Regions from separate parts of the Kitasatospora sp. NPDC094016 genome, predicted to be linked through region 2. Evidence: riboswitches for the same ligand, from Rfam matches in the RefSeq annotation. Region 2 holds a riboswitch; each other region holds the start of a gene.

Region 1 (9,774 bases), on a different contig from region 2:
TGGCGAAGCCGAGGCCCGGGTCCACGATGACCCGGGAGGGGTCGACCCCGGCCGACACCACCGTGTCCATCTGCCGTGCGACCTCACGGATCACCTCGGCCGCGACGTCCTCGTACGCGGCCAGCTCGTCCATGTGGGCGGACTGCCCGCGCCAGTGCATGACGACGAAGGGCACCGCGGCCCTGGCCGCGGCGCGGGCCATGCCCGCGTCGGCCCGGCCCCCGCTGACGTCGTTGATGATCCGGGCGCCGGCCTCCACCGCCGCTTCGGCGACCCGGGCCCGCATCGTGTCGATGCTGACCAGGACGCCCTTGTCGGTGAGCGAGCGCACCACCGGCAGGACCCGGCGCAGTTCCTCCTCCTCGGACACCCTGGCCGCTCCCGGCCGGGTCGACTCCCCGCCGACGTCCACGATGTCCGCGCCCTGCTCGGCCAGCAGCAGTCCACGGTCCACCGCGCGCCCCGGGTCCAGCCAGCGGCCGCCGTCCGAGAACGAGTCTGGGGTCACGTTCACGACTCCCATCACCGCGCACCGATCCCATCCGGGCAGCCCCGACAATACCTGCGAAGGTCTTTTCATGCGCCCATTGTGCCGCTCGCCCCACCCGTCTCCCAACTCGTACCCCCGAGAGAATTCGTATCACAGAGTGGACACCTGAGGACTATCGCGAGCCCGGCTGGTTAACCTCCTGCCATGACACTCGGAATTCCCTCCACGCGCACGGATCGGGCGACCTCCGTCCGCGAACTCCTCGCGACCGGCAGGCTTTCCTATTCCTTCGAATTCATGCCGCCCCGGAGCGCCGAAGCGGAGGTCGGCCTGTGGAATGCGATCCGGCGCCTGGAAGCGCTGTCCCCCACCTTCGTCTCCGTGACCTACGGCGCCGGCGGGTCGACACGGGAGCGGACGGTGAACGTCACCGGCCGCATCGCGCAGGAGACCACCCTCACGCCGACCGCCCACCTGACCGCGGTCGACCACAGCGTCGCCGAACTGCGGAACATTCTCGGCCACTACGCTGACCAGGGAGTTCGTAACATCCTGGCGCTGCGCGGCGACCCGCCGGGCGATCCGCTGGGCACCTGGCACCGCCACCCCGACGGGGTGGAGTACGCCGCCGACCTGGTGCGGCTGATCAAGGAGTCCGGCGACTTCTGCGTCGGTGTGGCCGCCTTCCCGGACCTCCACCCGAGGTCCCCCGGCTGGGATTCCGAGATCAGGCACTTCATCGAGAAGTGCCGGGCGGGAGCCGACTACGCCATCACCCAGATGTTCTTCGACGTCGACAGCTACCTCCGTTTCCGGGATCGACTGGAATCGGCCGGCTGCACCGTTCCGATCATTCCGGAGATCATGCCGGTGACCAGCATCCGGTCACTTCGCAGGATTCCGACGCTGACCACCGCCGCCATTCCCGATGGGCTTTCCGAAAGCATGCTGAAGCAGCAGGAGAACCCGAACGCCGTCCGGGCGATCGGTATCGATCACGCCACCGGAATGTGCCGGCGCCTGCTGTCCGAGGGTGTTCCCGGGCTGCATTTCATGACCATGAACTTCTCCACGGTGACGACGGAGATCTACCAGAACCTCGGGCTTCCCGGGTCCGGGTGAAACCGGCCGGGCCGCCGTCGGGGAAGCGGCCCGACCCGGCCGGGCCCCGCACGGCGTGCGGGGCCCGGCCGGGTCGCGTCACCGGCGGGTCAGCCGGCGAGCTCCGCGCGCAGGTGGCGGGCGGCGCCGACGAGGCTGTCGAGCGAGGCGCGGGTCTCCGTCCAGCCGCGGGTCTTCAGGCCGCAGTCGGGGTTGACCCACAGCCGCTCGGCGGGGATGGCGGCCAGGCCCGCGCGCAGCAGTTCCACGGCCTCCTCGGTGCTCGGGACGCGCGGGGAGTGGATGTCCCAGACGCCCGGCCCGACCTCGCGCGGGTAGCCGGCCCCGGCGAGTTCTCCGGCGACCTCCATGTGCGAGCGGGTGGCCTCCAGCGAGATGACGTCCGCGTCGAGTTCGTCGATCGCCGTCATGATCGCGCCGAACTCGGCGTAGCACATGTGGGTGTGGACCTGGGTGTCCGCGCGGACGCCCGAGGTGGCCAGGCGGAAGGACTCGGTGGCCCACGCCAGGTACGCCGGGCGGTCGGCGGCGCGCAGCGGCAGGGTCTCGCGCAGGGCCGGCTCGTCGACCTGGACGACGGCCGCGCCCGCGGCCTCCAGGTCGGTGACCTCGTCGCGCAGGGCGAGGGCGACCTGCCGGGCGGTGTCGCCGAGCGGCTGGTCGTCGCGGACGAAGGACCAGGCGAGCATCGTGACGGGGCCGGTGAGCATGCCCTTGACCGGGCGGTCGGTGAGGCCCTGCGCGTAGCCGAACCAGTCGACGGTCATCGGGTGCGGGCGGGAGATGTCCCCGGCCAGGACCGGCGGGCGCACGTACCGGGTGCCGTAGGACTGCACCCAGCCGTGCCGGGTGGCGAGGTAGCCGGTGAGCTGCTCGGCGAAGTACTGGACCATGTCGTTGCGCTCGGGCTCGCCGTGCACCAGGACGTCCAGTCCGGCCTTCTCCTGGAAGGCGATGACCTCCCGGACCTCGGTCTCCATCCGCTCCCGGTAGGCCGCCGCGTCGATCCGGCCCGCCGTGAGATCGGCCCGCGCGACCCGCAGTTCGGAGGTCTGCGGGAACGAGCCGATGGTGGTGGTCGGCAGCAGCGGCAGGCCGAGCCGGGCGCGCTGGGCCTCGGCCCGCTGCGGGTAGGCCTGGGCGCGGCGGGTGTCGTCGGCGGTGACGGCGGCGGTACGGGCACGCACCGCCGGGTCGTGGGTGATCGGCGAGTTGGCGCGCGAGGCGAGGTCGGCGCGGTTGGCGGCCAGGTCGGCGGCGATCGCCCCCGTGCCCTCGCGCAGACCCCGGGCCAGCAGCGCCACCTCCCGGGCCTTCTGCTTGGCGAAGGCGAGCCAGCGCAGGATCTGCGGGTCGACGTCGCGTTCGGCGGCGGCGTCCAGCGGCACGTGCAGGAGCGAGCAGGACGGGGCGACGTCGACCCGCTCGGCCAGGCCCAGCAGGGTCGCCAGGGTCGCCAGCGACTTCTCCAGGTCGTTGATCCAGATGTTGCGCCCGTCGACCACCCCGGCCACCAGCCGCTTGCCGGGCAGCCCGCCGACGGCGGCCAGATCGTCCAGGTTCGCAGCGGCGGGCCCCGTGAAGTCCAGCGCCAGGCCCTCGACCGGGGCCTTGGCCAGCACGGGCAGGGCCCCGCCCAGCCGGTCGAAGTAGCTCGCGACCAGCAGCTTCGGACGGTCCGCCAGGCCGCCCAGCTCACGGTAGGCGCGGGCGGCGGTGTTCAGCTCGGCCGGGGTGCGGTCCTGCACCAGCGCGGGCTCGTCCAGCTGCACCCACTCGGCGCCGGCCGCCTTCAGATCCGCCAGCAGCTGCGCGTAGACCGGCAGCAGCCGGTCCAGCAGGGTGATCGGCTGGAAGTCCTCGGCGACACCGGGGGCGGGCTTGGCGAGCAGCAGGTAGGTGAGGGGGCCGACCAGCACGGGGCGTGCGGTGTGGCCGAGCGCCAGCGCCTCCCGGAACTCCCCGACGGCCTTGGCCGGGTCCGCGGTGAAGACGGTGTCCGGGCCGAGTTCGGGCACCAGGTAGTGGTAGTTGGTGTCGAACCACTTGGTCATCTCCAGCGGCGCGACCTCCTGGGTGCCGCGCGCCATGGCGAAGTAGCCGTCCAGCGCGTCCGCCTCGACGGCCGCCCGGTGGCGGGCCGGGATCGCGCCGACGGCGACCGTGGTGTCCAGTACGTGGTCGTAGAACGAGAAGTCGCCGGTGGGCACTTCCAGGACCCCGGCCTGGGCGAGCTGCGCCCAGTTCTCCCGGCGCAGGCCGACCGCCGTCTCCCGCAGGGCGTCGGCGGTGACCGTGCCCTTCCAGTAGCCCTCGATGGCCTTCTTCAGCTCCCGGCCCTGGCCCTGCCGGGGGTAGCCGTACACGGTGGCCCTGGTCGCCGCGGCTGCGGACTTCGTGGTCAAGGGACTCTCCTTCGCGAGTCTGGCTCCTCAAGTGCCCGGGGACGGGACGAGAGCGCGAAGGGATGACGAACCGGGCGGCGGCTCACGTCGACGCGTGTGCCCGATCCGCCTGGTATGGTCGCCGACCCGCCCACGAGGTCACCGGGGTATCCGCACGCGGAACGGTCCGCGGGCGGGCAACGGGCAGGTCTTCGGACTCGTGGGCGCACCGGGCCTGTCTGCGTCCGGTACCTACTGGCCATCGCTTCCCAGACCCGTCCCGGGTCCAGTGCGTATGACGGCGGTCGTTCCCACTCACCGCTGCGGGGCAGTCCCGGATTCCCACCGGGTTCCCTCTTGCGACGTCCTGCCTGGCGGACAGGACGAACCAGCTGCGTGGCCAGCTTAGGGGCAAACCACCGGGGCCGACGCGGAATTCACGGAAGCCGTCCGCATGGTGAGACTCCCTCGCCGTCCGCGGTGCCGTTCGCGGTGCCGCCGGCGGTGCCGTTCGTGGTGACTCGTCGACCGTCCGGGGCTTCGAAGCGCACCACGGGCTCGAAGTTGGCGCGGCGGGCCGCGCGGCGCAGGACGGTGAGGACGGCCGGGCCGACGACGAGCACGGCCGTGAAGGTGGTGACGGCCCGGCCGGTGTCCCAGCCGAGCGAGGTGGCGAGGTCGAAGAGCAGGTAGCGGTGCCACTGCTCGGTGAACGGCAGCCCCGGCAGGTAGGCGATGGAACTGTTCGGGTCGGTGGAGAACGGCCAGAAGGAGAGGTTGAGAAGGAAGCCGAAGAGGTACCCGGAGAAGGCCCCGTACGCCGCCAGCATCGCCACCTCCCAGCGCCGCCGCCGGGTTCTCGGCAGGAGCCCGGCGAGCATGCCGACGAACGCGCAGCCGAACATCTGGTACGGCATCCAGGGGCCGACGCCGCCGGTGAGCAGCGCGGAGGCGAACAGCGAGGTGCAGCCGAGGGTGAACCCGAAGCCCGGGCCGAAGACCCGGCCGGCCAGGACGAGGATGAAGAAGACCGTCTCCACTCCTGCGGTGCCGGCGCCGAGCGGGCGCAGCCCGGCGTTGACGGCGGACAGGACGCCGAGCATGGCGAGGGCCTTGGCGTCGATGCCGCCGGCCGCGATCTCCGCGATGACGACGGCGAGCACCAGGATCAGCAGGGCGCCGAAGATCAGCGGCGGGGCGTAGGAGGAGCCGAACTTTCCCGGGGCGACGACGAACGGCCAGGTGAAGGCGACCAAGCCGATGAAGGCGGCCAGGGCCGCGACGACGCGGGCCCGGCCGGGGATTCGGACGGCGCTCACCGGGCGGTCTCGGCGGGCGCCAGGGCCTCGGCCACCTGCCGGGTCGTCAGGTAGGGCAGCGGGGCGAGGATCTTGGCGGTCTGGGGGGCGAAGGTGGGCGAGGCGACGATGACCTGGGCGGTGGGGCCGTCGGCGACGATCTCGCCCTCGGCCATCACCACCACCCGGTCGGCGGTGGCGGCGACGAACTCGACGTCGTGGGTGGAGACGACGACCGTACGGCCTTCGGCGGCGAGGGCGTCCACGATGCCGGTGAGCGCCTCCTTCGCGTGGTAGTCGAGCCCTCGGGTGGGTTCGTCCAGCAGCACCACCCTTGGCGCGGCGGCCAGTTGGATCGCCAGGACCAGGGCCAGCTTCTGGCCCTCGGAGAGGTCCCGGGGGTGGGTGCCGTCGGGGATCCCGGGGGCGAGCCGGTCGAGGATCTGCCGCGCGGTCGGGCCGGCTGTGGTCCGGCCTGCTGTGGTCCGGCCTGCTGCGGTCGGGCCTGCTGCGCCGCGGGCCTCCAGGTCGCTCTGGGCGAGTTCCTGGGCGACCGTCTCCAGGTACAGCAGGTCGGTCGGGGTCTGCGGGACGAGCCCGACGAGCTGCCGGGCCCTGGTCGCGGAGAGCCGCTTGGGGTCCGCGGCCGGCCCGCCGTCGGCTCCGAGGACCCGCACGCTGCCGCCCTGTCGCGGGCCCGAGCCCTGAAGGGCCCACAGGAGCGAGGACTTGCCCGAACCGTTGCGCCCCATCAGCGCCGTGACCTCACCGGCCCGCAGGTCCAGCCCGACCTCCCGGACGGCGGCCACCGGCCCGTACCGGACGACCACCCCCCGGGCGTCCAGCACCCGATCCCCCACCACCGCTGCCCGGCGCGGCGGAGGAACGGGCACGTCGGTGAGCCGCTCCCGCAGCGGAGCGGCGGCGCGCCGGGCGTCCCGGACGGAGAGCGGCAGCGGCCGCCACCCGGCCAGCCGCCCGAGGTCGACGACCGGCGGCGCGATCGCGGTGTGCCGGAAGACCTCGGCGGGCGGCCCGTGCACGACCGTGCCGTCGCCGGGCAGGTAGGCGACGCGGTCGGCGTACTGGACGACCCGCTCCAGGCGGTGTTCGGCGAGCAGGACGGTGACGCCGAGGTCGTGGACCAGGCGGGTGATGGCGGCGAGCACCTCCTCGGCGGCCGTCGGGTCGAGCGCCGAGGTCGGTTCGTCCAGGACCAGGACGCGGGGGTGCGCGGTGAGCACCGAGCCGATGGCGACGCGCTGCTGCTGGCCGCCGGAGAGCTCGTGCAGGGCGCGGTGGCGCAGGTCGGCGAGGCCGAGCAGGTCGAGGGTCTCCTCGACGCGCTTGCGCATCACCTCCGGCGGGACGGCCAACTGCTCCATGACGTAGGCCAGTTCCTCCTCCACCGTGTCGGTGGTGAAGCCGGCCAGCGGGTCCTGCCCCACCACACCCACCACGTCGGCCAGTTCGCGCGGCGGGTGGTGCGCGGTGTCCCGGCCGTCCACGGTGACCCTGCCTCGCAGGGTGCCGCCGGTGAAGTGCGGCACGAGGCCGTTGACGGCGCCGAGCAGGGTCGACTTGCCGACGCCGGTACGGCCGACCACCAGGCAGAGCTCGCCCTCCGGGATGTGCAGGTCGACGTCGCGCAGGACGGGGGTGGTCTCGCCGTCGTACACCACACCGACCTGGTCGAATCGGATCACGTGCTCACCTCGGGGGTCGTACGGTCGGTGCCGGTACGGCGGGTACCGGTGGCGGGCTCCGGGGTACCGCCCGGCGGCGGCGCGATCACCCCGGCGGCGCCGGCCAGCAGCAGGGCGAGCACCGGGACGAGCGGCAGGCTCGGCCAACTGAGCGGGTAGAGCGACGGGTTGAGATCCGTGGCGTCGTAGCCGACGGTGGCGAACAGCAGGACGGCGGCGGTCACCCCGCAGCCCGCGACGGCCCACTCGGCGGCCCGCCAGCGGTCCGGCCGGTAGGTGGTGCGCCGTACGCGCCGGCCGCCGAGGACCAGCCCCGCCACGCAGAGCAGGGCGCCCGCGAGGAAGGCCGGAAGCCCCAGGGCAGCGGGGGCGGTTCCGTCCAGGAGCCCGTACACCCCGGCACACAGGCCGCACATGCCGAGCAGCATCAGGGCGCCGGTGACGTGACGGGAGCGGCGGGTCGCGGTGCCGGAGCGGCCGTAGCCACGCGAGTCCATCGCGGCGGCCAGGTGCAGCGAACGCTCCAACGCGTCCTCCAGCACCGGGACGACGATGCTGCGCAGCGCGCGGACGCCCTTGCGCCGCCCGGCACGCAACCGCCGTGCCCGGGCGACGCGTTGGACGCTCTGCACCAGCTGCGGGGCGACGCTCAGCGACACCGTCACGGCCACACCCAGCTCGTACAGGGCGCCGGGCAGGACGCGCAGGGCGCGCTTGGGGTTGGCGAGGGTGTTGGCGGCGCCGATGCAGCAGATCAGGCAGGCCAGGCGCAGCCCGTCGAAGGCGGCGGAGAGGGTCGCCTCCAGGGAGACCGGCCCGCCGATCCGGATGCCCGCGTACCAGGCGGGGGTGGGCAGGTGCGGGAGCGAGAAGAGCAGATGGTCGTGCGGGGTGATACCGGTGGCGAAGACGCACCGGAACACCACCCGGATCGCCACCACGGTCAGGGCCAGCCACAGATAGTAGGTGAACCCGCGCGCCCACGGGGCCTCGGTCCGGCGGGCGGTGACCACGTAGCCGAGCACGGCGAGGACGAGCAGGAGGAGCAGCGGGTTGGTGGTGCGGCTGGCCGCCGTCGCCAGGGCCAGCGCCCAGGTCCACCAGGCCAGCGGGTGCAGGTTCCGGGGGCTGCGCCGGCTCCCGGCGTCGCGTCCGGGGGCGGGCTTCGGCTTCGGGTCGGGCTTCGGGTCGGGCTTCGGGTCGGGCTTCGGGTCGGGCTTCGGGGGGACGGCGGCGTGCTGATCGGGCATGGTCACCGGATCACTCGGCCCGGCGGCGGCGCCGTCGCGCGACGACCACGGTGGCCGCGCCCAGCACCCCCACGAGGGCGGTCGCGATGACGGCGGGGGCCATCGACCCGGAGTCGTGCGGGGCGTCGGCCACCGGGTTGGCGTCCACCACACCGCCGGGCACGGCGGGGGTGGACGTCGGCGCGGCCGCTGCCTCGACCGTCTGCGGGGTCGGCTGGTCGCTCGGGGCGTCCGCCGGCGGCGCGGTGGACGGCTCGACCGGCACCGGCGTGGCGGGCACGGGCGTCGACTCGGGCGCTCCGGGCGGCGTGATGCCGTCCTCGGGGGTGGCGACGGCGCCGGGCCCCGGGGTGGTGGCGGGCGCGGGCGGACGGGCTCCGCCCGCCGGGGGCTTGGCGGGCGCCGGGGCCCGGCCCGATCCGGTGCCACCGGCCGTGCCGGCGCCGCTGGTGCCGGCGGTTCCGCCGCTGCCGGTGCTGCTCCCGCCGCTGCTGCCGGTTCCGCTCCCGTTCCCGGTCCCGCCGCTCGAACCGGTGCCACTGCTCGAACCGGTGCCGCCGCCGGTCGTCCCCGTGGCACCCGTCGACCCGCCGCCGGAACCGTTGGAGCCGCCGGAACCGCCAGTGGTGCCCTGGCCGGGGTCGGCGGGCTGCCCGCCGGGGCTGGAGTTGTTCGCGCGAACGCTGTCCGGTGAGAAGCCCGGCCGCCCCTCGGTGCCCTCGACGTCGGTGCCACCGAAGATCCAGAGGTCGACGCTGCCGGGCTTCGGCTGGTAGCTCATCGCGCCGAGCTGGCTGTAGGACCACTCGTTCTGGCCCGGATCGGCGTGCCAGTACGACCAGTAGGCCGTGGCCGGGGGCGTCAGAACGCACTTCTCCTGGTCCGGGGCCGGGAACTGCTTGCCGCCCTGGAAGCCGCTGTAGCCGATCCGGCAGATGAACGCCGGACCGTCGTGCCCGGTCCCGGTGGTCTTCCAGCCGCCCTGGTTGAGCAGGGTGAAGCCGGTGGTCGGGGTGGTCCCGCAGGAGCGCAGCAGCGGGCCGCCCCACTTGCTGAAGTCCACGGCGAGCACCACGCCGGAGGTGGTGGTGCACTGGTCGATCGGCAGCGGCGCCGCGGACGCCGGGGCGGTGCCCGCGGCGACGCCGCCGAACGCGAGGGCGAAGGTCAGGGCCGCCGCCCCGGACAGCCGGCCGAGCCGCCCGCCGAGCCGACCGCCGAGTCCCCGGCTCACCGGTGCCGCCCCGGGGCGGCCGCGGCGCGGCGTCGGGCGACGAGGACCGCCGCCGCACCGAGCGCGGTCAGCACACCCGCACCCGCCGTCAGCGTCAGAGCCTGGGTTCCGGTCCCGGCCAGGCTGCCGGAGCCGGTCTGCGCCGCCGCGCCACCGGCGGGGGCGCCCCTGCCATCGGCCGGGGCGTCGATGCCGCCGGCCGACCAGGTGGCCGAGCCGTCGCCGGTCGAGGGAGCGGCGGTGTCCGAGGGCCCAGCCGTGGCGGGCGAGCCCGTCGGGCTCGGCGTGTT
Region 2 (9,774 bases):
GCATCGACTGGGAGGCCGAGGCCGCCGCGCTGGAGGCCGGCGCCGACCCGGTCGGCGGGCACGCGCCCGAGACCGACGAGTGGGACGGCCACCCGGAGGGCTTCCAGGAGGACGGCCGTCACGAGGACGGCCACCACGAGGACGCCGAGTACCGCGACGAGGACGGCCACGTCGAGCAGGAGGGTTTCCTCGGGGAGGAGGACTCCTCCCGCGACGCGCAGAAGAAGCGCAAGGAGAAGGGCAAGAAGTCCGGCCGCCGCAACGGCGGGGCCTGCCTGCTGGTCGCGCTGGTGCTGGTCGGCGCCCTGGGCGGGGCCGGCTGGTGGGGCTACGGCTTCTACCAGGACCACTTCGGCCCGCCGCCGGACTTCACGGGCGAGGGCGGCAGCCCCGTCCAGGTCGAGGTCAAGTCGGGTGCGGTCGGCGGTCAGATCGGTCTGGCCCTGAAGAGCGCAGGCGTGGTCAAGAGCGTCGACGCCTTCAGCAAGGCCTGCGACGCCGAGCCGAAGTGCAAGACCATCCAGCCGGGCTTCTACTCGCTGAAGAAGGAGCTGCCGGCCGCCACCGCGCTGAGCGAACTGCTCAACGGGGCCGGCGGTGCGGGGCTGGTCATCCCGGAGGGCAAGACCGCCGCCGACATCTACACCCTGATCGACGGGAAGCTGAAGCTGCCGCAGGGCACCACGGCGGGTGTCGCCAAGGCCCAGGTCGGGAGTCTCGGCCTGCCGGCGTACGCGAACGGCAACGTCGAGGGCTTCCTCTGGCCGACCCGGTACAACATCGCCGACGGCATGAAGCCCGAGGACCTGCTCAAGCAGATGGTGAAGAACGCCACCGACAAGTACGCGACCCTGGACGCCGACGCGTCCAAGGCCGGCCTCAAGAACGCGTACGAGGTGGTCATCGAGGCGAGCATCCTGCAGCGCGAGGGCAACAACGTCGAGGACTTCGGCAAGATGGCCAGGACCATCCAGAACCGGCTGGCGAGCGATGCCGTGCGCCACACGCTCGGCATGGACACCACGCTGCAGTACTCGCTGGGCCGCAAGGACCTGGACAAGAAGGACATCAACGACGGGTCCAACAAGTACAACACCTACATCAACCCGGGCCTGCCGCCGACGCCGATCTCCAACCCCGGCGACGACGCGCTCAAGGCGGTGCTCAACCCGGCGGACGGCAAGTGGCTGTACTTCATCGCGATGTCCCCGACCAAGACCCTCTTCGCCGAGACGGACAAGGAGCACGCGGCCAACGTCGAGGCGTACTGCCGGGCGGCGGGTCAGGGCTTCGACAAGGTCGGTCTCCACTGCACCACCAAGTAGCCGCCACCGCACCGCCGTTCACGGAGGAGCAGCGTTGACCAGCAAGCACCGGGCCGCCGTCCTCGGCTCGCCGATCGCCCACTCGCTCTCGCCGGACCTGCACCGGGCCGCCTTCGCGGCGCTCGGGCTGGACGGCTGGCGCTACGACCGCTTCGAGGTCGACGAGGCCGGCCTGCCCGGCTTCCTCGCCGGGCTGGACGAGGCCGAGTGGGCCGGGTTGTCGCTGACCATGCCGCTGAAGCGGGCGATCATCCCGCTGCTGGACGAGGTCAGCGCGACGGCCCGCGCGGTGGACGCGGTGAACACCGTGGTGTTCACCGCCGACGGGCGGCGCACCGGGGACAACACCGACGTCCCCGGGCTGGTGAACGCGCTGCGCGAGCGGGGCATCACCGAGGTGCCGGCCGCGGCCGTGCTGGGTGCCGGGGCCACGGCCTCCTCGGCGCTGGCGGCGCTGGCCCAGGTCTGCACCGGCGAGGTGACCGTCTACGTGCGCAGCGCGGAGCGGGCCCGGGAGATGGCCGAGCTGGGCGAGCGGCTGGGCGTCGCCGTGCGCACCGCCGACTGGGAGCTCGGCGCGCAGGCGCTGGCGCGGCCGCTGACCGTCTCGACCACGCCGGTCGGTGCGACCGACGCGTTCGCCGGGGCGCTGCCCGCCGTGCCGGGGGCGCTGTTCGACGTGCTGTACCACCCGTGGCCGACGGCGCTGGCCGCCGCCTGCGCCGCGCGCGGGGCGACCGTCCTGGGCGGGCTGGACCTGCTGGTGCACCAGGCGGTGCTGCAGAGCGAGGCCTTCACCGGGCGGGCGCCGGGGCCGCTGGCGGCGATGCGCGAGGCGGGCGAGAAGGCCCTCGCCGGGCGCTGAGGCCGCGCCGGTGGCCGGATCGCGCCGACCACCGCCCGGCCGGGTGGCCGGAATCGTGCCGACCACCGTCCCGCCGACTGACCGGTTGCCGTCCGTCACGCGGACTGGGCCTCCGGGTGCCGCCGGGACGTGAAAGGATTCAGGGGAAAAGGCACGCCCGGGCGGGCCCCGGCAGGTGCCGAGGCCGGTCCGCTGATGAAGGAGCTCCGTTGGGTACGTTGCGCTGGCTGACGGCGGGGGAGTCGCACGGCCCCGCACTCGTCGCGACGCTGGAAGGCCTGCCCGCCGGTGTACCGGTCACCACCGCGGTGGTGGCCGACGCGCTGGCGCGCCGCCGGCTCGGTTACGGTCGCGGCGCACGGATGAAGTTCGAGCAGGACGAGGTGACGTTCCTCGGCGGCGTCCGGCACGGCGAGACCATGGGCAGCCCGGTGGCGGTCATGGTCGGTAACACCGAGTGGCCGAAGTGGGAGCAGGTTATGTCGGCCGACCCGGTCGACCCCGAGGTGCTGGCCGGTCTGGCCCGCAACGAGGCGCTCACCCGCCCCCGGCCCGGCCACGCCGACCTGGCCGGCATGCAGAAGTACTCGATCGACGAGGCCCGTCCGATCCTGGAGCGCGCCAGCGCCCGTGAGACGGCCGCCCGGGTCGCGCTCGGTGCCGTCGCCCGCGCGTACCTGAAGGAGACCTGCGGGATCGAGATCGTCAGCCACGTGGTCGAGCTGGCCGCGGCCAAGGCCCCGGCCGGGGTGCTGCCGCTGCCCTCGGACGAGGCGCGGCTGGACGCCGACCCGGTCCGCTGCCTGGACGCCGACGCGTCGAAGGCGATGGTCGCCGAGATCGACCAGGCCCACAAGGACGGCGACACCCTCGGCGGCGTGGTCGAGGTGCTCGCGTACGGCGTGCCGGTGGGTCTGGGCTCGCACGTGCACTGGGACCGCCGGCTGGACGCCCGGCTGGCCGCCGCGCTGATGGGCATCCAGGCGATCAAGGGCGTCGAGGTCGGCGACGGCTTCGAGCTGGCCCGGGTGCCCGGCTCGCAGGCGCACGACGAGATCGTCCCGACCCCCGAGGGCGTCAAGCGCACCTCCGGCCGCTCCGGCGGCACCGAGGGCGGCCTGACCACCGGCGAGGTGCTGCGGGTGCGGGCCGCCATGAAGCCGATCGCCACCGTGCCGCGGGCGCTGCAGACCCTGGACGTGCGCACCGGTGAGCCGGCCAAGGCGCACCACCAGCGCTCGGACGTCTGCGCCGTGCCGGCCGCCGGGATCGTCGCCGAGGCGATGGTCGCGCTGGTGCTGGCCGACGCGGTGAACGAGAAGTTCGGCGGTGACCACGTCTCTGAGACCCGCCGCAACGTGCAGGGCTACCTCGACAACCTGATCATCCGATGACCGTTCCGGTCGTTGTGCTGGTCGGCCCGCCCGGCAGTGGCAAGTCCACCGTCGGGCGGGCCCTGGCCGAGCGTCTGGGCGTCGGCTTCCGGGACACCGACGCCGACATCGAGGCGCTGGCCGGCAAGCCCATCCCGGAGATCTTCGTCGACGAGGGCGAGCCGCACTTCCGCGAGCTGGAGGTCCGGGCCGTGCGCACGGGCGCCACGGAGCACGACGGCGTCCTGGCGCTCGGCGGCGGCGCGGTGATGGCCGAGGCCACCCGCGCCCTGCTGCGCGAGCTGCCGGTCGTCTTCCTGGAGGTCCCGCTGGCGGACGCGGTCAAGCGGGTCGGCCTGGACGCCCCGCGCCCGCTGCTGGCCATCAACCCGCGGGCCCGCTGGCGCGAGCTGATGGAGGCCCGCCGGCCCCTCTACCTGGAAGTGGCCACCGCCGTCGTCGACACCGCCGGCCGCACCCCCGAGCAGGTCGCGGACGCCGTACTGGAAGCACTGGAGCTGAAGACCCCCCATGACTGACCCCATCGTCAGGATTCACGTCGGCGGCAGCGCCGGCCACGACCCGTACGACGTGCTGATCGGGCACCAGCTGCTCGGTGAGCTGTCGGCGCTGATCAGTCCCCCCAGTCTGGGGACAAGAGGGGCCAAGCGGGTCGCGATCATCCACCCCGAGGCGCTGGCCGCCACCGCCGACGCCATCCGCGAGGACCTGCTCGGCGAGGGCTACGAGGCGATCGCGCTCCAGGTGCCCAACGCCGAGGACGCCAAGAGCGCCGAGGTCGCCGCGTACTGCTGGTCGGTGCTCGGGCAGACCGGCTTCACCCGCAGCGACGTCGTCGTCGGCCTCGGTGGCGGCGCCACCACCGACCTGGCGGGCTTCGTCGCCGCCACCTGGCTGCGCGGCGTCCGCTGGATCTCCATGCCCACCACGCTGCTCGGCATGGTCGACGCGGCCGTCGGCGGCAAGACCGGCATCAACATCGCCGAGGGCAAGAACATGGTCGGCGCCTTCCACCCGCCGGTGGGCGTGCTGGCCGACCTCGACACCCTGGCGACCGTGCCCAAGCACGACTACGTCTCCGGCCTCGCCGAGGTCATCAAGTGCGGGTTCATCGCGGACCCGGCCATCCTCGACCTGATCGAGGCCGACCCGGAGGGCGCCAAGACCCCGGACGGCCCGCACACCGTCGAGCTGATCCGCCGCGCCATCCAGGTCAAGGCCGACGTGGTCTCCGGGGACCTCAAGGAGTCCGGCCGGCGCGAGATCCTCAACTACGGCCACACCCTCGGCCACGCCATCGAGCGCAACGAGCGCTACAAGTGGCGGCACGGCGCCGCGATCTCCATCGGCATGGTCTTCGCCGCCGAACTCGGCCGCCTGGCCGGCCGGTTGGACGACGAGACGGCCGACCGGCACCGCACCGTGCTGGCCTCCGTCGGCCTGCCGCTGCGCTACCAGGCGGACGCCTGGCCGAAGCTGCTGGACGCCATGAAGATCGACAAGAAGTCGCGCGGCGACCTGATCCGCTTCATCGTCCTGGACGGCCTCGGCAAGACCTCCGTCCTGGAGGGCCCCGACCCGTCCCTGCTGGTCGCCGCCTACGCGGAGGTCTCGGCGTGACCAGGGTCATGGTGCTCAACGGCCCCAACCTCGGGCGGCTCGGCAGCCGCGAGCCGGACGTCTACGGCGCCACCTCCTACGCCGGGCTGGTCGAGCGCTGCACCGCGCTCGGCCAGGAGTTCGGCTTCGAGGTCGAGGTGCACGAGACCAACTCCGAGCAGCAGATGGTGGAGTGGCTGCACGAGGCGGCCGACGGCAAGGTGCCCGTGGTGATCAACCCGGGGGCGTTCACGCACTACTCGTACGCGATGCGGGACGCCGCCTCGCAGCGCACCGCACCGCTGATCGAGGTGCACATCTCCAACCCGTACGCCCGGGAGGCCTTCCGGCACACCTCGGTGATCGCCGCGGTGGCCTCCGGCACGATCGCGGGATTCGGGCTCGGCTCGTACGAGCTGGCCCTGCGCGCCCTGGCCGAGCAACTCACCACGCGCTGACGCCTGGTCAGCGGCCCGGCGGCGGACTGTGCCCGCCGCCGGGCCGCCGTGTAGTCTCCCCGCTGAGAGGTGTCGGGAGGTGACCGTGACGCAGTACGCCGGGGGTGGGCACGTCCCGCCGCGTCCCGCCGCTCCGCCGGGGCCGCAGCCGTCGGGGGCCGCCGCGCCGCCGCCGGTGCCGCCCGCTCCGGCTCCTGTTCCCGCGCCCGCTCCGGTCGCACCCGCGCCCGGTGCGCCGGCCTCCGCCGGGGCCACCGGGCACTTCGTGCTGCCCTCCGGCGCGCCCGTGCAACTCCCCGCCCACCCGCCGCAGCGGCACGCGCCCACCAGCCCGATCGCCGTCCTGCTGATCGGCCCGGCCGGGGCGGGCAAGACCACCGTCGCCCGGTACTGGGCCGAGCGCCGGCCCAGCCCGACCGCGCACATCAGCCTGGACGACGTCCGCGAGTGGGTGCAGTCCGGCTTCGCCAACCCGCAGTCCGGCTGGAACAACGCCTCCGAGGCGCAGTACCGGCTGGCCCGCCGCACCTGCGGCTTCGCCTGCCGCAACTACCTCGCCAACGGCATCTCCTGCATCATCGACGACGCCGTCTTCCCGGACCGCCCGGCCATCGGCCTCGGCGGCTGGAAGCGGCACATCGGTCCCGGCATGATCCCGGTCGTGCTGCTGCCCAGCCTGGACTCCGTGCTGCACCGCAACGCCCGGCGCGGCGGCACCCGGCGGCTCGGCGACGAGGAGGTGGCGCGGATCCACGGCCGGATGGCCGGCTGGTACAACTCCGGGCTGCCGATCATCGACAACTCGTACCTGGACGTGGCCGGCACCGCCGCCGAGCTGGACCGCGTCATCCTGGCCCGGCTGATGGGCATGCCGGTGCGCTGACCCGCGACGATCCGGTGGTGTCGGTGCCGACTGCGATGATGGGCGGGTCCTGATCGAACCACCCCGGGGGAGCTGACGCCCGTGCCGGAAGGCCACATCATCCACCGCCTCGCCGCCGAGAACCGGAAGGCCTTCGGCGGCCGCCCGGTCGAGGTGTCCAGCCCGCAGGGCCGGTTCGCCGACGAGGCCAAGGCCATCGACGGGCAGCTGCTCACCGCGGCCGAAGCCGTCGGCAAGCACCTGTTCCTCGGCTTCGAGGAGGGCGGCTGGGTGCACGTCCACCTCGGCCTCTACGGCGGCTTCGCCTTCGGTACCGGGCCCGCGCCCGAGCCGGTCGGCCTGGTCCGGCTGCGGCTGGCCAACGACGACGGCTACGCCGACCTGCGCGGCCCCAACACCTGCGCGCTGGTCACCGGCGCGGAGAAGGCCGCCGTCGCCGCCCGGCTGGGCCCCGACCCGCTGCGGGCCGACGCCGACCCGCAGGCCGCCTGGCGCCGGATATCGGCCAGCCGGACGACCGTCGCCGCGCTGCTGATGGACCAGAAGGTGCTGGCCGGGGTGGGCAACGTCTACCGGGCCGAGGTGCTGTTCCGCCACGGGATCAACCCGCACCGCGCCGGCCGCGACCTCACCCGGGGCGAGTGGGACGCGATCTGGGCCGACCTGGTCGCCCTGATGCACGAGGGCGTCGGTGCGGGCCGGATCGACACCGTCCGGCCCGAGCACACCCCCGAGGCGATGGGCCGACCGCCGCGCGTCGACGACCACGGCGGCGAGGTGTACGTCTACCGGCGGGCCGCGATGCCCTGCCTGGTCTGCGGCACCGACGTCCGGACGGAACAGCACGCCGCACGCAACCTCTTCTGGTGCCCCGCCTGCCAGGCGGCCTGACCAGGCCCTGCCCGGCCGGTCAGCCGAAGGCCGCGCCGGGCTCGTGGTGTTCGGCGGCGGCGCACGCGTCGAGGAGGGGGCGCAGGGACTCGTCCACGAGCTGGTAGCGCACGACCCGCCCGTCCTTGTCCCCGGTCACCACGCCCGCGGTGCGGAGCAGCCGCAGGGCCTGGGACACGGCGGGGTCGCGCATGCCGGTGGCCACGGCGAGGTCGGAGACGGCGAGCGGGCCGGCCCGGTGGAGGGCGAGCAGGAGGGCGAGCCGCCCGGGGTCGGCGAGCAGGGAGAACCGCTCGGCCCAGGTGCGGACGTGCGCGGGGTCGCCGATCGCGGCGATGGCCTCGCAGACCCGGTGTCCGTCGATGGTGCGGTGGCCCGCGCGGTCGGCCGGTACGAGATGCATGCGCACATTGTTGCAGCAGGGGGCCTGTGATCCTGGACACCTGCGCAGGTGCGCAGCCTTGCAAGGGTGGGTCCTGGCCCCTACGGTGTTCCCCGCCGTGGTGCTCGGGAAGACCGGTGACGGATCCTCAGGGATCCCAGTCCGGAGCGGCCCTCGCCACTGTGATCGGGCCATCGTGATCGTCGACGATGGAGAGACGTCCGTACCCACGACGCCACTGGGAGCCTCGCGCACCTGGGAAGGCGGGTACGGGACCCCCGTAAGCCAGGAGACCGGCCACGGCATCTCACGAAGTGTTTCCACGAGGTGCTGGAGCGTGACCCGAATGACCCTGCCCGAAACCGCCGCGACTGCCGAGGCGCCGGCGACACCGTCCGCGCTGCCCACGTTCCGCTGGAAGCGCGAGGACACCGTTCGCACGGCCGGGCTGATGGGGGTGATCCTGGCCATGCACGTGGTGGCCTTCGGGACGCTCGTCCTCCTGGTCGCGCCCCACAACTACGCGGTCGGCACCCAGGTCTTCGGGGTGGGCCTGGGGATCACCGCGTACACCCTCGGCATGCGGCACGCCTTCGACGCCGACCACATCGCGGTGATCGACAACACCACCCGCAAGCTGATGGCGGACGGCAAGCGGCCGGTCTCGGTCGGCTTCTGGTTCGCCCTCGGGCACTCCTCGATGGTGGTGCTGATGGCCGCCCTGGTGGCGGGCGGCGCGCAGCTGGCCAGCACGCTGATGGACGACGACTCGACCACCCACAAATGGCTCGGGATGGTCGGCACGACGGCCTCCGGCGCGTTCCTCTACCTGATCGGCGCGCTCAACCTGGCCGCGCTGCTCGGCATACTCAAGGTGTTCCGGGCGATGCGGGCCGGGTCGTACGACGAGGCGCAGTTGGAGGAGCACCTCAACTCGCGCGGCTTCATGGCCCGGGTGCTGAACCGGGCGACCCGGTCGATCACCCGGCCCGGGCAGATGTTCCCGGTGGGCATGGTGCTGGGGCTGGGCTTCGACACCGCGACCGAGGTCACCCTGATGGTGATGGCCGGGTCGGGCGCGGCGGCCGGGCTGCCCTGGTACGCGATCGTCTGCCTGCCGCTGCTGTTCGCGGCCGGGATGAGCCTGTTCGACACCCTGGACGGGACTTTCATGAACTTCGCGTACCAGTGGGCCTTCGCCAACCCGGTCCGGAAGGTCTACTACAACCTGACGATCACCGGGCTGTCGATCGCGGTGGCCTTCGTCATCGGCACCATCGAACTGGTCGGCGTGCTGCACGAGAAGCTCGATCTGACCGACCCGGTCACCGGCTGGATCGCGGGCATCTCGCTGGACAACGTCGGCTACGCGATCGCCGGGCTGTTCGTGGTGGTCTGGGCCGCGGCGATCGCCTACTGGAAGCTGGCCCGGGTGGAGAAGCGCTGGGCGGCCGCCGAGTAGCGACGACTGCGACCGGCGACGGCAGCGGGCGGCGACGGCGCCTCCCCCGGGATCCCGGGGGAGGCGCCGTTCCGTCGCCGCGGGTCGGTGCCGGTCGTCGGGCGGGCGGGGTTCAGCGCTCTTCGCGGAAGTCGACGTGCCGGCGCGCGACCGGGTCGTACTTGCGCAGGACCATCCGGTCCGGGTCGTTGCGGCGGTTCTTGCGGGTCACGTACGTGTAGCCGGTGCCGACGGTGGAGCGGAGCTTGATGACGGGGCGCAGTTCGCTGCGGGCCATGGGTGTCCTCCCGGGTTGGCGGGGTGTTCGGGGTCGGGGCGAAACCGTACACCGAAATGGAAGTCATTTTCATCTGGTGTAACGTGAGCTCCGTCCTGCCCATTCCCGGACGCCAGGGAGCACCCATGTCCGCCCACTGCCAACTCACCGGCCGTCGGCCCGGATTCGGCAACGCGATCTCGCACTCGCACCGCCGCACCCGCCGCCGCTTCGACCCCAACATCCAGCACAAGCGCTA
Region 3 (9,774 bases), on a different contig from region 2:
CGAGCCGCCGATGCCGGGGATCACGCCGAGCTTGATCTCCGGCTGCCCGAACTTCGCGGTGTCCGCCGCCAGGAGGACGTCGCACAGCATCGCCAGCTCGCAGCCGCCGCCCAGCGCGTAGCCCGCCACCGCCGCCACCACGGGCTTGCGCAGCGCGGCGAAGCGGTCCCAGGCGGCGAACCAGTCGCCGAGGTAGGCGTCGACGAAGTCGAGCGTCTGCATCTCCTTGATGTCGGCGCCGGCCGCGAAGGCCTTCTCCGAGCCGGTGACCACCAGACAGCCGATCTCCGGGTCACGGTCGAACTCCGTTGCGGCCGACACGACTTCGTTCATCAGCCGGGTGTTGAGCGCGTTGAGCGCCTTGGGCCGGTCGAGCGTGATCAGCCCCACCCGGCCCTTGCGCTCGACCAGGATCGTCTCGTAGCCGGTCACTTGCCGTCCTCCCGCAGGGTGGTGATGATCGCCGAGAAGTCCAGGCCGGCGCCGCCGTCGGCCTGCGCGAAGTCCGCGTACAGCTGTGCCGCCCTGCGTCCGAGGTCCGTGGACAGGCCGGCGGCGTCGGCGGCCCCGGCGGCGAGTCCGAGGTCCTTGGCCATCAGGGCGGCGGCGAACCCGGCCGCGTAGTCGCGGTTGGCCGGGCTGGCCGGCACCGGCCCGGGGACGGGGCAGTTGGTGGTGAGCGCCCAGCACTGGCCGGAGGCGGTCGAGGCGACGTCGTAGAGGGCCTGGTGGCTGAGCCCGAGGCTCTCCCCGAGCACGAAGGCCTCGCTGACCGCGATCATCGAGATGCCCAGGATCATGTTGTTGCAGATCTTCGCGGCCTGCCCCGCGCCGGGGGATCCGCAGTGCACGACCTTGCGGCCCATCGCCTCCAGTACGGGTCGGGCCGCCTCGAAGTCCGGCGCGGCGGCTCCGACCATGAAGGTGAGGCTCGCGGCCGTGGCACCGACCACCCCGCCGGAGACCGGCGCGTCCACCGCCCGGTGCCCGGCGTCCACGGCCAGGGCGTGCGCCGCCCGGGCGTCCGCGACGTCGATCGTGGAGCAGTCGACGAAGAGCGTTCCCGGGCGGGCGGCGGGCAGCAGGTCGGCGTAGGCGGCCAGTACGTGCCGGCCGGCCGGCAGCATGCTGATGACGACGTCGGCCTCCCGCACCGCCTCGGTCGCGGACGGCGCCGGACGGACGCCGCCCTGCTCCGCCCGCCGCAGCGCCTCCGGCGCCAGGTCGTAGCCGGTCACGGTGTGTCCGGCCGTGGCGAGGTTGGCGGCCATCGGGCCGCCCATGTTGCCGAGTCCGATGAATCCGATGACTCCGTTGACTCCGTTGAATCCGTTGCGGTGGGTCACCAGCGCTCCAGGGGTGTGGTGGGGGCCAGGCCAAGTTCCCGGTCGCCGAGCGGGGCGAAGTAGCGGGCCACCGCGGCGGGCCCGACGGCGCTCAGCGTCGACGGGTTCCACCGCGGGGAACGGTCCTTGTCGATGACCTGGGCGCGGATCCCCTCGGCCAGGTCCGGTGTGGAGAGCGCCGCGCAGGAGGTCCGGTACTCCTGGTCGAGCACCGCCTCCAGCGGACCGAGGGTGCGGGCCCGGCGCAGCGCCGCCAGGGTGGCCTTCACGGCGGCGGGCGAGTTGGCGGCGATCCGGTCCGCGGCCTTCTTGGCCTCCGGTTCGCCGCTGTCCCGCAGGCGGTCGAGGATCTCCTCCACGGTGTCGGCCCCGTAGCAGTGGTCGATCCAGGCCCGCCGGCCGTCCAGCACGCCGGCCGGTGCGGGCCCGACGTTGCGTTCGAGGGCGTCGTGCACGGGGAGTTCGGCCAGGTCGTCCAGCAGCGCGGGCAGCCGCTCGGCCGGGGCGAAGTGGTCGGCGAGGCCGCACAGCAGCGCGTCACCGGCCTCGACGGAACCTGCGGTCAGGGCCAGGTGGGTGCCCAACTCGCCGGGTGCGAGGGCGAGCAGGTAGGTGCCGCCGACGTCGGGGACGAAGCCGATGCCGGCCTCGGGCATGGCGACGCGCGTGGTCTCGGTGACGATCCGGACGCTGCCGTGGGCGGAGACCCCGACCCCGCCGCCCATCACGATGCCGCTCATGAGCGCGACGTAGGGCTTGGGGTAGCGGGCGATGCGGGCGTTGAGGCGGTACTCGTCGCGCCAGAACTCCTCGACGGCGCCCGGGTCCGCGCCGGTGGCGGCGCGGTGGATGGCGACGATGTCGCCGCCGGCGCAGAAGGCCCGCTCACCGGCGCCGGTGATGACCACGGTCGCGACCCGCTCGTCCTCCTCCCACGCGTCCAGCGCTTCGGAGACCCTGCGCACCATGCCGTGGGTGAGGGCGTTCAGGGCCGCGGGGCGGTTGAGGACGATCAGGCCCGCCCGGCCCTCGCGGTGGACCAGGACCTCGTCGAGGTCGGTCCCGGCCATCACGCGGCCCCGATCAGGCCGCGGGCGACGATGACGCGCATGATCTCGTTGGTTCCTTCCAGGATCTGGTGCACCCGTAGGTCGCGGACGATCTTCTCGATGCCGTACTCGGCCAGGTAGCCGTAGCCGCCGTGCAGTTGGAGCGCCTGGTTGGCGACCTCGAAGCCGGTGTCGGTGGCGTGCCGCTTGGCCATCGCGCACAGCTCCGGGGCCCTCGGGTCCCCCCGGTCAAGGGCCGAGGCGGCCCGCCAGAGCAGCGACCTGGCCGCCTCCAGCTCCGTGGCCATGTCGGCGAGCCGGAACTGCAGCGCCTGGGCGTGCAGGAGCCGGGCGCCGAACGCCTCGCGGTCCGCCAGGTAGCCGGTGGCCCGCTCCAGGGCGTCCTGCGCTCCGCCGAGGGAGCAGGCGGCGATGCCGAGCCGGCCGCCGTTCAGCCCGTTCATGGCGATCCGGAAGCCCTCGCCCTCGGCTCCGAGGAGGCGGTCGGCCGGGAGCCGGACGCCGTCCAGGAGCACCTGGCGGGTGGGCTGGGCGTTCCACCCCATCTTCTTCTCGTCGGGCCCGAACGAGACGCCGGCGTCCTCGCGTTCGACGACGAACGCGGACACCCCGCCGGCCCCCGGCCCGCCGGTGCGGGCCATCACCAGGTAGATCCGGGAGACGCCGGCACCTGAGATGAACTGCTTGACGCCGTCGAGGACCCAGTGGTCCCCGTCCTGGCGGGCCCGGGTGGTCAGTGCCGCCGCGTCCGAGCCCGCGCCGGGCTCGGTGAGGCAGTAGCTGGCGGGGGTCGCCATGGCGCTGAGACCCGGCAGCCACCGGGTGCGCTGGGCGTCGTCGCCGTAGCGGTCGATCATCCAGGCGACCATGTTGTGGATGGACAGGTAGGCGGCGATGGACGGGCAGCCGGTGGCCAGCGCCTCGAACACGAGCACGCCGTCGGCGCGGGTGAGTCCGGAGCCGCCGGACTCCTCGCGGACGTAGACGCCGGCCAGGCCGACGTCCGCCGCCTTGCGCAGCACGTCCACCGGGAAGTGCTTGGCCTGGTCCCACGCGACCGCGTTTGGCGCCAGGTGTTCGCGGGCGAAGGCCCGGGTGGTCGCCGCGATGGCGAGCTGGTCCTCTGTGAGGTCGTGCACGACGCCCTCAGCCCATCGTCGGGATGGTGAAGCTCGCGCCCTCCTTGACCCCGGAGGGCCAGCGCGAGGTGACGGTGCGGGTGCGGGTGTAGAAGCGGATCGAGTCCGGCCCGTGCTGGTTGAGGTCGCCGAACCCGGAGCGCTTCCAGCCGCCGAAGGTGTGGTACGCGACCGGCACGGGGATCGGCACGTTGACGCCGACCATGCCGGTGTTCACCCGGCGCGCGAAGTCCCGTGCCGTGTCGCCGTCCCGGGTGTAGATGGCCACGCCGTTGCCGAACTCGTGCTCGCTGGGCAGGCGCAGCGCCTCCTCGTAGTCGGCGGCGCGGAGCACGGTCAGGACGGGGCCGAAGATCTCCTCCCGGTAGATCCGCATGTCGGGAGTCACCCGGTCGAACAGCGAGGCGCCGAGGAAGTAGCCGCCCTCGTGCCCCTCCAGCCGGAAGTCCCGCCCGTCGACCACGAGTTCGGCGCCCTCCTCGACCCCGAGGTCCAGGTAGCCGCGGACCCGCTCCAGCGCGTCGGCGCCGACCAGCGGGCCGAAGTCCGCCGCCGGGTCGTCCGAGCGTCCGACCTTCAGCGCGGCGATCCGCTCGACCAGTTTGGCCACCAGGGCGTCGGCGGTCTCCTCCCCCACCGGGACGGCCACCGAGATCGCCATGCAGCGCTCGCCGGCCGAGCCGTAGCCGGCGCCGATCAGGGCGTCCGCGGCCTGGTCGAGGTCGGCGTCCGGCATCACGATCAGGTGGTTCTTGGCGCCGCCGAAGCACTGCGCCCGCTTCCCGTGCGCGGCGGCGGTGGCGTAGACGTACTGGGCGATCGGCGTGGAGCCGACGAACCCGACCGCCTGCACCCGCGGGTCCTCCAGCAGGGTGTCCACGGCCTCCTTGCCGCCGTTGACCACGTTCAGCACGCCCGGCGGCAGCCCGGCCTCCAGGAACAGCTCGGCCAGGCGCAGCGGCACCGAGGGGTCGCGCTCCGAGGGCTTGAGGACGAAGGCGTTGCCGCAGGCGAGGGCGGGTGCGGCCTTCCAGAGCGGGATCATCGCCGGGAAGTTGAACGGCGTGACGCCCGCGACCACGCCGAGCGGCTGGCGCATCGAGTACACGTCGATGCCGGTGCCCGCGTTGTCGCTGAACTCGCCCTTCAGCAGGTGCGGGATGCCGGCGGCGAACTCGACGACCTCCAGGCCGCGCTGGATGTCCCCGTGGGCGTCGGCCACGGTCTTGCCGTGCTCGGCGGACAGCAGCCGGGCCAGTTCCTCCTTCTCCTGCTCGACGAGCTGGAGGAAGCGCAGCAGGACGCGGGCCCGCCGCTGCGGGTTCCAGGCCGCCCACGCGGGCTGGGCCTGCGCGGCGTCGGCGATCACCGCCTCGACCTCGGCCCGGCTCGCCAGCGGCACCCGGGCCTGCACCCGGCCGGTGTTGGGGTCGTACACGTCGCCGAAGCGACCGGAGGTGCCGGCGGTGGGCTTGCCGGCGACGAAGTGGGTCAGTTCTCGGACCATCGGGTTCCTTCTCTCGACAGGGGTGGGGAGAGGAGGAGGATCGGAGGCCGCCGCGGGTCCGCGGGCACACGGTGGTGCGCCCCGCGGCACGGGCGTGCGGCGGCGGAACGGAACGTCAGGGCGTGGACGCCCCGGCGGCCGTGGGCACGGGACAACCAGGAGCGGCAGTGGAGCGGGAGCAGCCCGGGGTCATGCGTGTCGTCTCCATCCTCGTGGAAAACACGGAACACCCGCGGCCGGTATCCTGACTCCCGGATCACCGCACGCCCCCAGGCCTTCCCGGCTGGCTGCCAGTAGCCTTCGTCTGCGAGGACGAACTCCCCGGTCACAGTGGCGGGACCGTGCCGGACTCACACCGGCTTCCCTGACACCGCGGACCTGCCATCGACCATATAGTTGGACGTCCTAGTAAGTCCAGAGGCCCGCACGCGCGTTGCGCCACCGGCTTTCCACCGCGCCGAGCGACACGCGACCGGACGGGGTCCGCGATCGGGCGCCCGGCAGCGCGGGGCCACGAGCCCGTAAAGTTAGCTGAGGCACACCTAAGCAACACAGGCCGAGCCCATCCTCGCCATACCAGCGCGGGTGGGCCTCGACTGCCGACCGCTGTCGGCGCCGGGGGTGTGTCTGCCGGGAGTGTCGGGACAGGGAGAACGATGTGAGGGACGGTCGGGACGCCAGGCGTCCGCACGGGGAGCTGGTCGCGGACGTGCTGGCGGTGTTGTGGGCGGCCGGCGAGCCGCTGACCGCCCAGCAGGTCAAGGCGGCGCTGGACCACGGGCTGGCCCGCACCACCGTGGCGACGATCCTCACCCGCCTGCACGAGAAGGGGACCCTGGTCCGCAGCCGCCCCGCGCGGTCCTTCGCCTACGCCCCGGTGGAGGACGCCGCCGGGCTGGCGGCCGGGCGTATGCGCCGGGAGTTGGAGAAGGAGCCTCAGCGGGACCTCGTGCTGAAGCGGTTCGTCTCCTCCCTGTCCGAGGACGACGAGGACGTCCTGCGCCGTCTGCTCCTCGATGCCGAGGCCGAGGCCCAGACCGATGCCGCTGCCGAGGCCGCGACCGCGACGGACTCCGGCAGGCCCGAGCCCGAGGACGACGCATGGGCCTGATCCTGGTGGTCGTCGCCCTGGCCCTGCTGCTCCCCTGGGCCGCGGCGCCCGCCGCCCGCCGCCTGGCTCTGCTGCTCCCCCCGCGCGAGGCCTCGCTCGCGCTCACGGGCGCGGCCGCCCTGCTGGCGGGCGGCACCGTCGCGGCACTCGTCGGGCTGTTCCACGTCCCGTTCCTGGCAGGCCTGGAACACCTGCCGCTGTCCGACGTCGTCGCCCGGTGGCCGGCCGTGGTGCCGGTGTCCTGCGCCGCCGGGGCCGCGCTGGCCGTCCAGGCGGTACGGCTGACGCTGCGGTGGCGCGGGCACCGCGTGCTCCTCGCCCGCGCCTGGGGCCTGACCGCCGATGCCACGAGCGACGGCGACCTGCTCGTGGTCGCGGGCAAGGAGGCCGAGGCCTTCGCCCTGCCCGGCCACCGGGGGCGCCCCGGCCGCGTCGTCGTCTCGACCGGCATGCTGAGCGCGCTGGGCCCGGCGGAGCGCGCGGTGCTCCTCGCCCACGAGCGCGCCCACCTGCGCGGGCGCCACCACCTGCTGTCCGTCGCCGCCGACCTCGCCGCCGCCGTACACCCGGCGCTGGCCCGGCTGCGGGCCGACCTCGACTACCACCTGGAACGCTGGGCCGACGAGCGGGCCGCCGCCGCGGTCGCCGACCGGCGCACCGCCGCGACCGCCATCGCCCGGGCGGCCCTGGCCGGATCGCCGGCCGCCCACCGGGGCGCCGGGCCCCTGCTGTCCGTGAACACCGGCCCCGTGCCCCAGCGCGTCCAGGCCCTCCTGGGCCCCGAACCCGCCCGCCCGACCGGCCGCAGGGCGCACGCCGCCGTCGCCCTGGTCGCCGCCGTCACGGTCGCGGCCCTGCTCGGCCTGGCCCTGGCCTACGGGCTGCACGAGTACGTCGAGTACGCGGCCCGGACCTTGAGGGCTCACGGCACGGTCTGACGACATCGATGTAGACCAACCGTGCGGGTCCGGGTATCGTGAGGCTCGGCTTACCCGCGCGGGCCTTGGCGCAGCCGCCCGCCGGCGATTCGGAGGCCGTGTCCACCCCGGCCTCCGGGCTCGGCACCCCCGCGCGGTGCCGCCACCACGGCCCCGACCCGAGAACACGGCGGCCACCGGACGATTGGACCTGGTGTGTACGACGGGAGGACGGGCTCGACGAGCCCCTTCGAACAGACCGTCTACCTCCTGTCGACGGCCGGCCGGGCGGTCGACCGGCTGCTCGCCGACCGGCTCGACGCGAGGGGACTGGGCCCGGCCCACCAGGCGCTGCTGTCCACCCTCTCCCGGCTGGGGCCGCACGGGCGCCGTGACCTCGCCGAGCACGCCGCCGCACCCGAGACCGACTCCGCCCGGGCACTGGACGACCTCCTGTCGGCAGGCCTGGTGCACTCCATGGTCGTCCAGATCGGCGGGCGGCAGGAGGTGCTGACGATCACCCCGGCCGGACAAGCCGCGCTGGACGTGCTGCACGACGACGCATCCGCCGTACAGGGCGACCTGCTCGCCTCGTTGACGAAGGGCCAGCGCACCGAACTCAACTCCCTGCTGCGGCGGGTGTGCACGGCGGCTGCCCGCGGCGCGGGGCGCCGCACACCCTCGCGGCCGGGCCCCGAGCGGGAGCTCATCGGCGGACAGCGCCGACGGTGGGTCGCCGAGTAGGGGTCAGCGGATGCCCGCGGGGTGCTGCGCCGTGAGCGGTGCGGGGTGGGGGCCCGCGAGAGGCAGGACGTGGTCGGCGCGGCCGGTGACGAGGGGGAGGTCATGGCTGACGAGGACCACCGCCAGGCCCCGGCTGGTGCGCAGGTCGTCGAGGAGTTCCATGAGCGCGGCGGCGGTGTCGGTGTCGAGGGCGGAGGTGACCTCGTCGCAGAGCAGGACGTCGGGTTCGGCGGCCAGGGCGCGGGCGAGGGAGACGCGCTGGCGTTGGCCCCCGGAGAGTTCGTGGGGGTGGCGGGTCGCGTGGTGCGGGGGCAGGCCGACGGCGGTGAGCAGGTCGGCGACGCGCTCCTCGCACCGGGCGGCGGGAAGGCCGAAGTGCAGCTTCAGCGGCCGGGTGAGGGTGGCACCGACGGTGTGGGCCGGGTTGAGGGCGCCGAGCGGGTTCTGGGGGACGAGCTGGATGCGGCGGCGCTGGTCGCGGCTGCGGCGCCGGTAGGACGGGGCCAGGTGCTCGCCGTGGAGGATGACGCTGCCGGACTCGGGCCGGTGAAGGCCGGCCAGGGTGCGGAGCAGCGTGGTCTTGCCGCATCCGGACGGGCCGGTGATCCCGGTCAGCGTGCCGGGCATCAGGACGAGGTCGACGGCGGCGAAGACGCGGTGGCGGGTGCGGGCCGTACCGATGCCGGCGCTGAGCGCCTTCACCTCCACGACGGGCGGCATCTCGGCGGCCCGGGTACGAACGCGCGCGGCCTGCGCGCCCGTTGCCGGCGCAGCCCCGGCCGGGACTGCGGCAGGGCGGTCGGGCCCCAGGGCCAGAACGTCGTCCGCGCAGCGGGCGACGAAGTCGGGGTCGTGGCTGGTGAGGGCGATGGCGAGGCCGTCGGAGTCGGCGATCTCGCGCAGCAGGTCGGCGATGTCGTCGCGCAGCGCCGCATCGAGGCCGGCGGTGGGTTCGTCGAGGAGGAGGATCTCGGGCCGTCGGGCGAGGGCGCGGGCAAGCGCGACACGCCGCTGCTGACCGCCGGACAGGCCCGCGGGGCGGCGGTGTTCGAGGCGCTCGCCGACCGGCAGGCGGACCGCGCGCAGCAGGTCGGGTACGGAGGTCCGGCGGCGGTCGGCGGCGGTCTCGGTCAGGAGGCGGTCGACGCGCATGCGCGGGTTGAGGTCCGAGCCGGGGTCCTGGCCGACGAAGGCGAGCTGGTGGCGGCGGAGGCGGCGCAGGTCCTCGGGCGGGAGGGCGAGGATGTCGTGGCCGAGGACGTCGAGGGTGCCGGTGGTGACGCGGGCGCCCGGCGGGAGGGCTCCGACGAGGGCGCGCAGGAGGGTGGTCTTGCCGGCGCCGGAGGGGCCGGTGATGGCGGTGACGCGGCCCGGGGTGAGGGTGAGGGTGGCGTCGGTGAGCAGGGGCGTGTCCGCGAGGGTGATGGACAGGCCCGTGGCGCGGGCGGCGGGGGCGGCGGTGCTCACAGCGGGGTCTCCGGGGTCGGCCGGGCGGGGGCGAGGGCTTCGGCGGCGAGGTTGACACTGATGGCGAGCAGCCCGATGGCCAGGCACGGCGCGCCGACCGCCCAGGGGTTGAGGGTGATCCCGGCGGCGTTCTCGCGGATCATCAACGCCCAGTCGGCTTCCGGGGGTTGGGGGCCGAGCTGGAGGAAGGCGGCGACCGAGACGATGTAGACGCCTTCGACGAAGCGCAGGCCGAACAGGGCGAGGAGGGTGGAGCGCAGGTTGGGCAGTACCTCGCGGACCGTCAGGTGCCACAGACGTTCGCCGCCGACGGCCGCGGCCTCGACGTAGCCGGTGGCGGCGATGGGGGCGGCTGCCGCGGCGACGATGCGCACCGCGTAGGGAATGCCCAGGAGGGTGGCGGCGGCCGCGACGGCCAGGCGTCCCCCGGCGGGCCAGGCCAGGGCGATGAGCATGATGGCGAGGACGGAGGG

Evidence for each region. A riboswitch is a leader RNA that binds a small molecule or an ion and turns the genes downstream of it on or off. The one in region 2 is predicted to bind cobalamin.
Region 1: it holds a riboswitch for cobalamin, as region 2 does, so the genes downstream of both, metE (5-methyltetrahydropteroyltriglutamate--homocysteine S-methyltransferase) here and nicT (Nickel transporter NicT) in region 2, are expected to answer to the same signal.
Region 3: it holds a riboswitch for cobalamin, as region 2 does, so the genes downstream of both, ABT015_RS02175 (CoA-acylating methylmalonate-semialdehyde dehydrogenase) here and nicT (Nickel transporter NicT) in region 2, are expected to answer to the same signal.

The regions. Positions count from the first base shown of each region.
Region 1 is NZ_JBEOUK010000002.1:85,651-95,424, reverse strand. Features, by position in the region: gene folP (dihydropteroate synthase) at 1-580, opposite strand, end outside; gene metF (methylenetetrahydrofolate reductase [NAD(P)H]) at 695-1,612, shown strand; gene metE (5-methyltetrahydropteroyltriglutamate--homocysteine S-methyltransferase) at 1,702-4,017, opposite strand; cobalamin riboswitch at 4,183-4,404, opposite strand; gene ABT015_RS02245 (ECF transporter S component) at 4,434-5,315, opposite strand; gene ABT015_RS02240 (ABC transporter ATP-binding protein) at 5,312-7,000, opposite strand; gene ABT015_RS02235 (CbiQ family ECF transporter T component) at 6,997-8,250, opposite strand; gene ABT015_RS02230 (hypothetical protein) at 8,261-9,484, opposite strand; gene ABT015_RS02225 (prenyltransferase/squalene oxidase repeat-containing protein) at 9,481-9,774, opposite strand, start outside.
Region 2 is NZ_JBEOUK010000006.1:43,046-52,819, reverse strand. Features, by position in the region: gene mltG (endolytic transglycosylase MltG) at 1-1,325, shown strand, start outside; gene ABT015_RS08140 (shikimate dehydrogenase) at 1,360-2,190, shown strand; gene aroC (chorismate synthase) at 2,400-3,584, shown strand; gene ABT015_RS08130 (shikimate kinase) at 3,581-4,102, shown strand; gene aroB (3-dehydroquinate synthase) at 4,095-5,204, shown strand; gene aroQ (type II 3-dehydroquinate dehydratase) at 5,213-5,641, shown strand; gene ABT015_RS08115 (AAA family ATPase) at 5,721-6,524, shown strand; gene ABT015_RS08110 (Fpg/Nei family DNA glycosylase) at 6,606-7,415, shown strand; gene ABT015_RS08105 (ArsR/SmtB family transcription factor) at 7,435-7,818, opposite strand; cobalamin riboswitch at 7,900-8,113, shown strand; gene nicT (Nickel transporter NicT) at 8,144-9,259, shown strand; gene rpmG (50S ribosomal protein L33) at 9,372-9,536, opposite strand; gene rpmB (50S ribosomal protein L28) at 9,662-9,774, shown strand, end outside.
Region 3 is NZ_JBEOUK010000002.1:67,529-77,302, reverse strand. Features, by position in the region: gene ABT015_RS02195 (enoyl-CoA hydratase) at 1-432, opposite strand, end outside; gene mmsB (3-hydroxyisobutyrate dehydrogenase) at 429-1,346, opposite strand; gene ABT015_RS02185 (enoyl-CoA hydratase/isomerase family protein) at 1,343-2,416, opposite strand; gene ABT015_RS02180 (acyl-CoA dehydrogenase family protein) at 2,416-3,555, opposite strand; gene ABT015_RS02175 (CoA-acylating methylmalonate-semialdehyde dehydrogenase) at 3,563-5,062, opposite strand; cobalamin riboswitch at 5,280-5,452, opposite strand; gene ABT015_RS02170 (BlaI/MecI/CopY family transcriptional regulator) at 5,721-6,173, shown strand; gene ABT015_RS02165 (M48 family metalloprotease) at 6,164-7,111, shown strand; gene ABT015_RS02160 (MarR family winged helix-turn-helix transcriptional regulator) at 7,307-7,834, shown strand; gene ABT015_RS02155 (ABC transporter ATP-binding protein) at 7,838-9,301, opposite strand; gene ABT015_RS02150 (ABC transporter permease) at 9,298-9,774, opposite strand, start outside.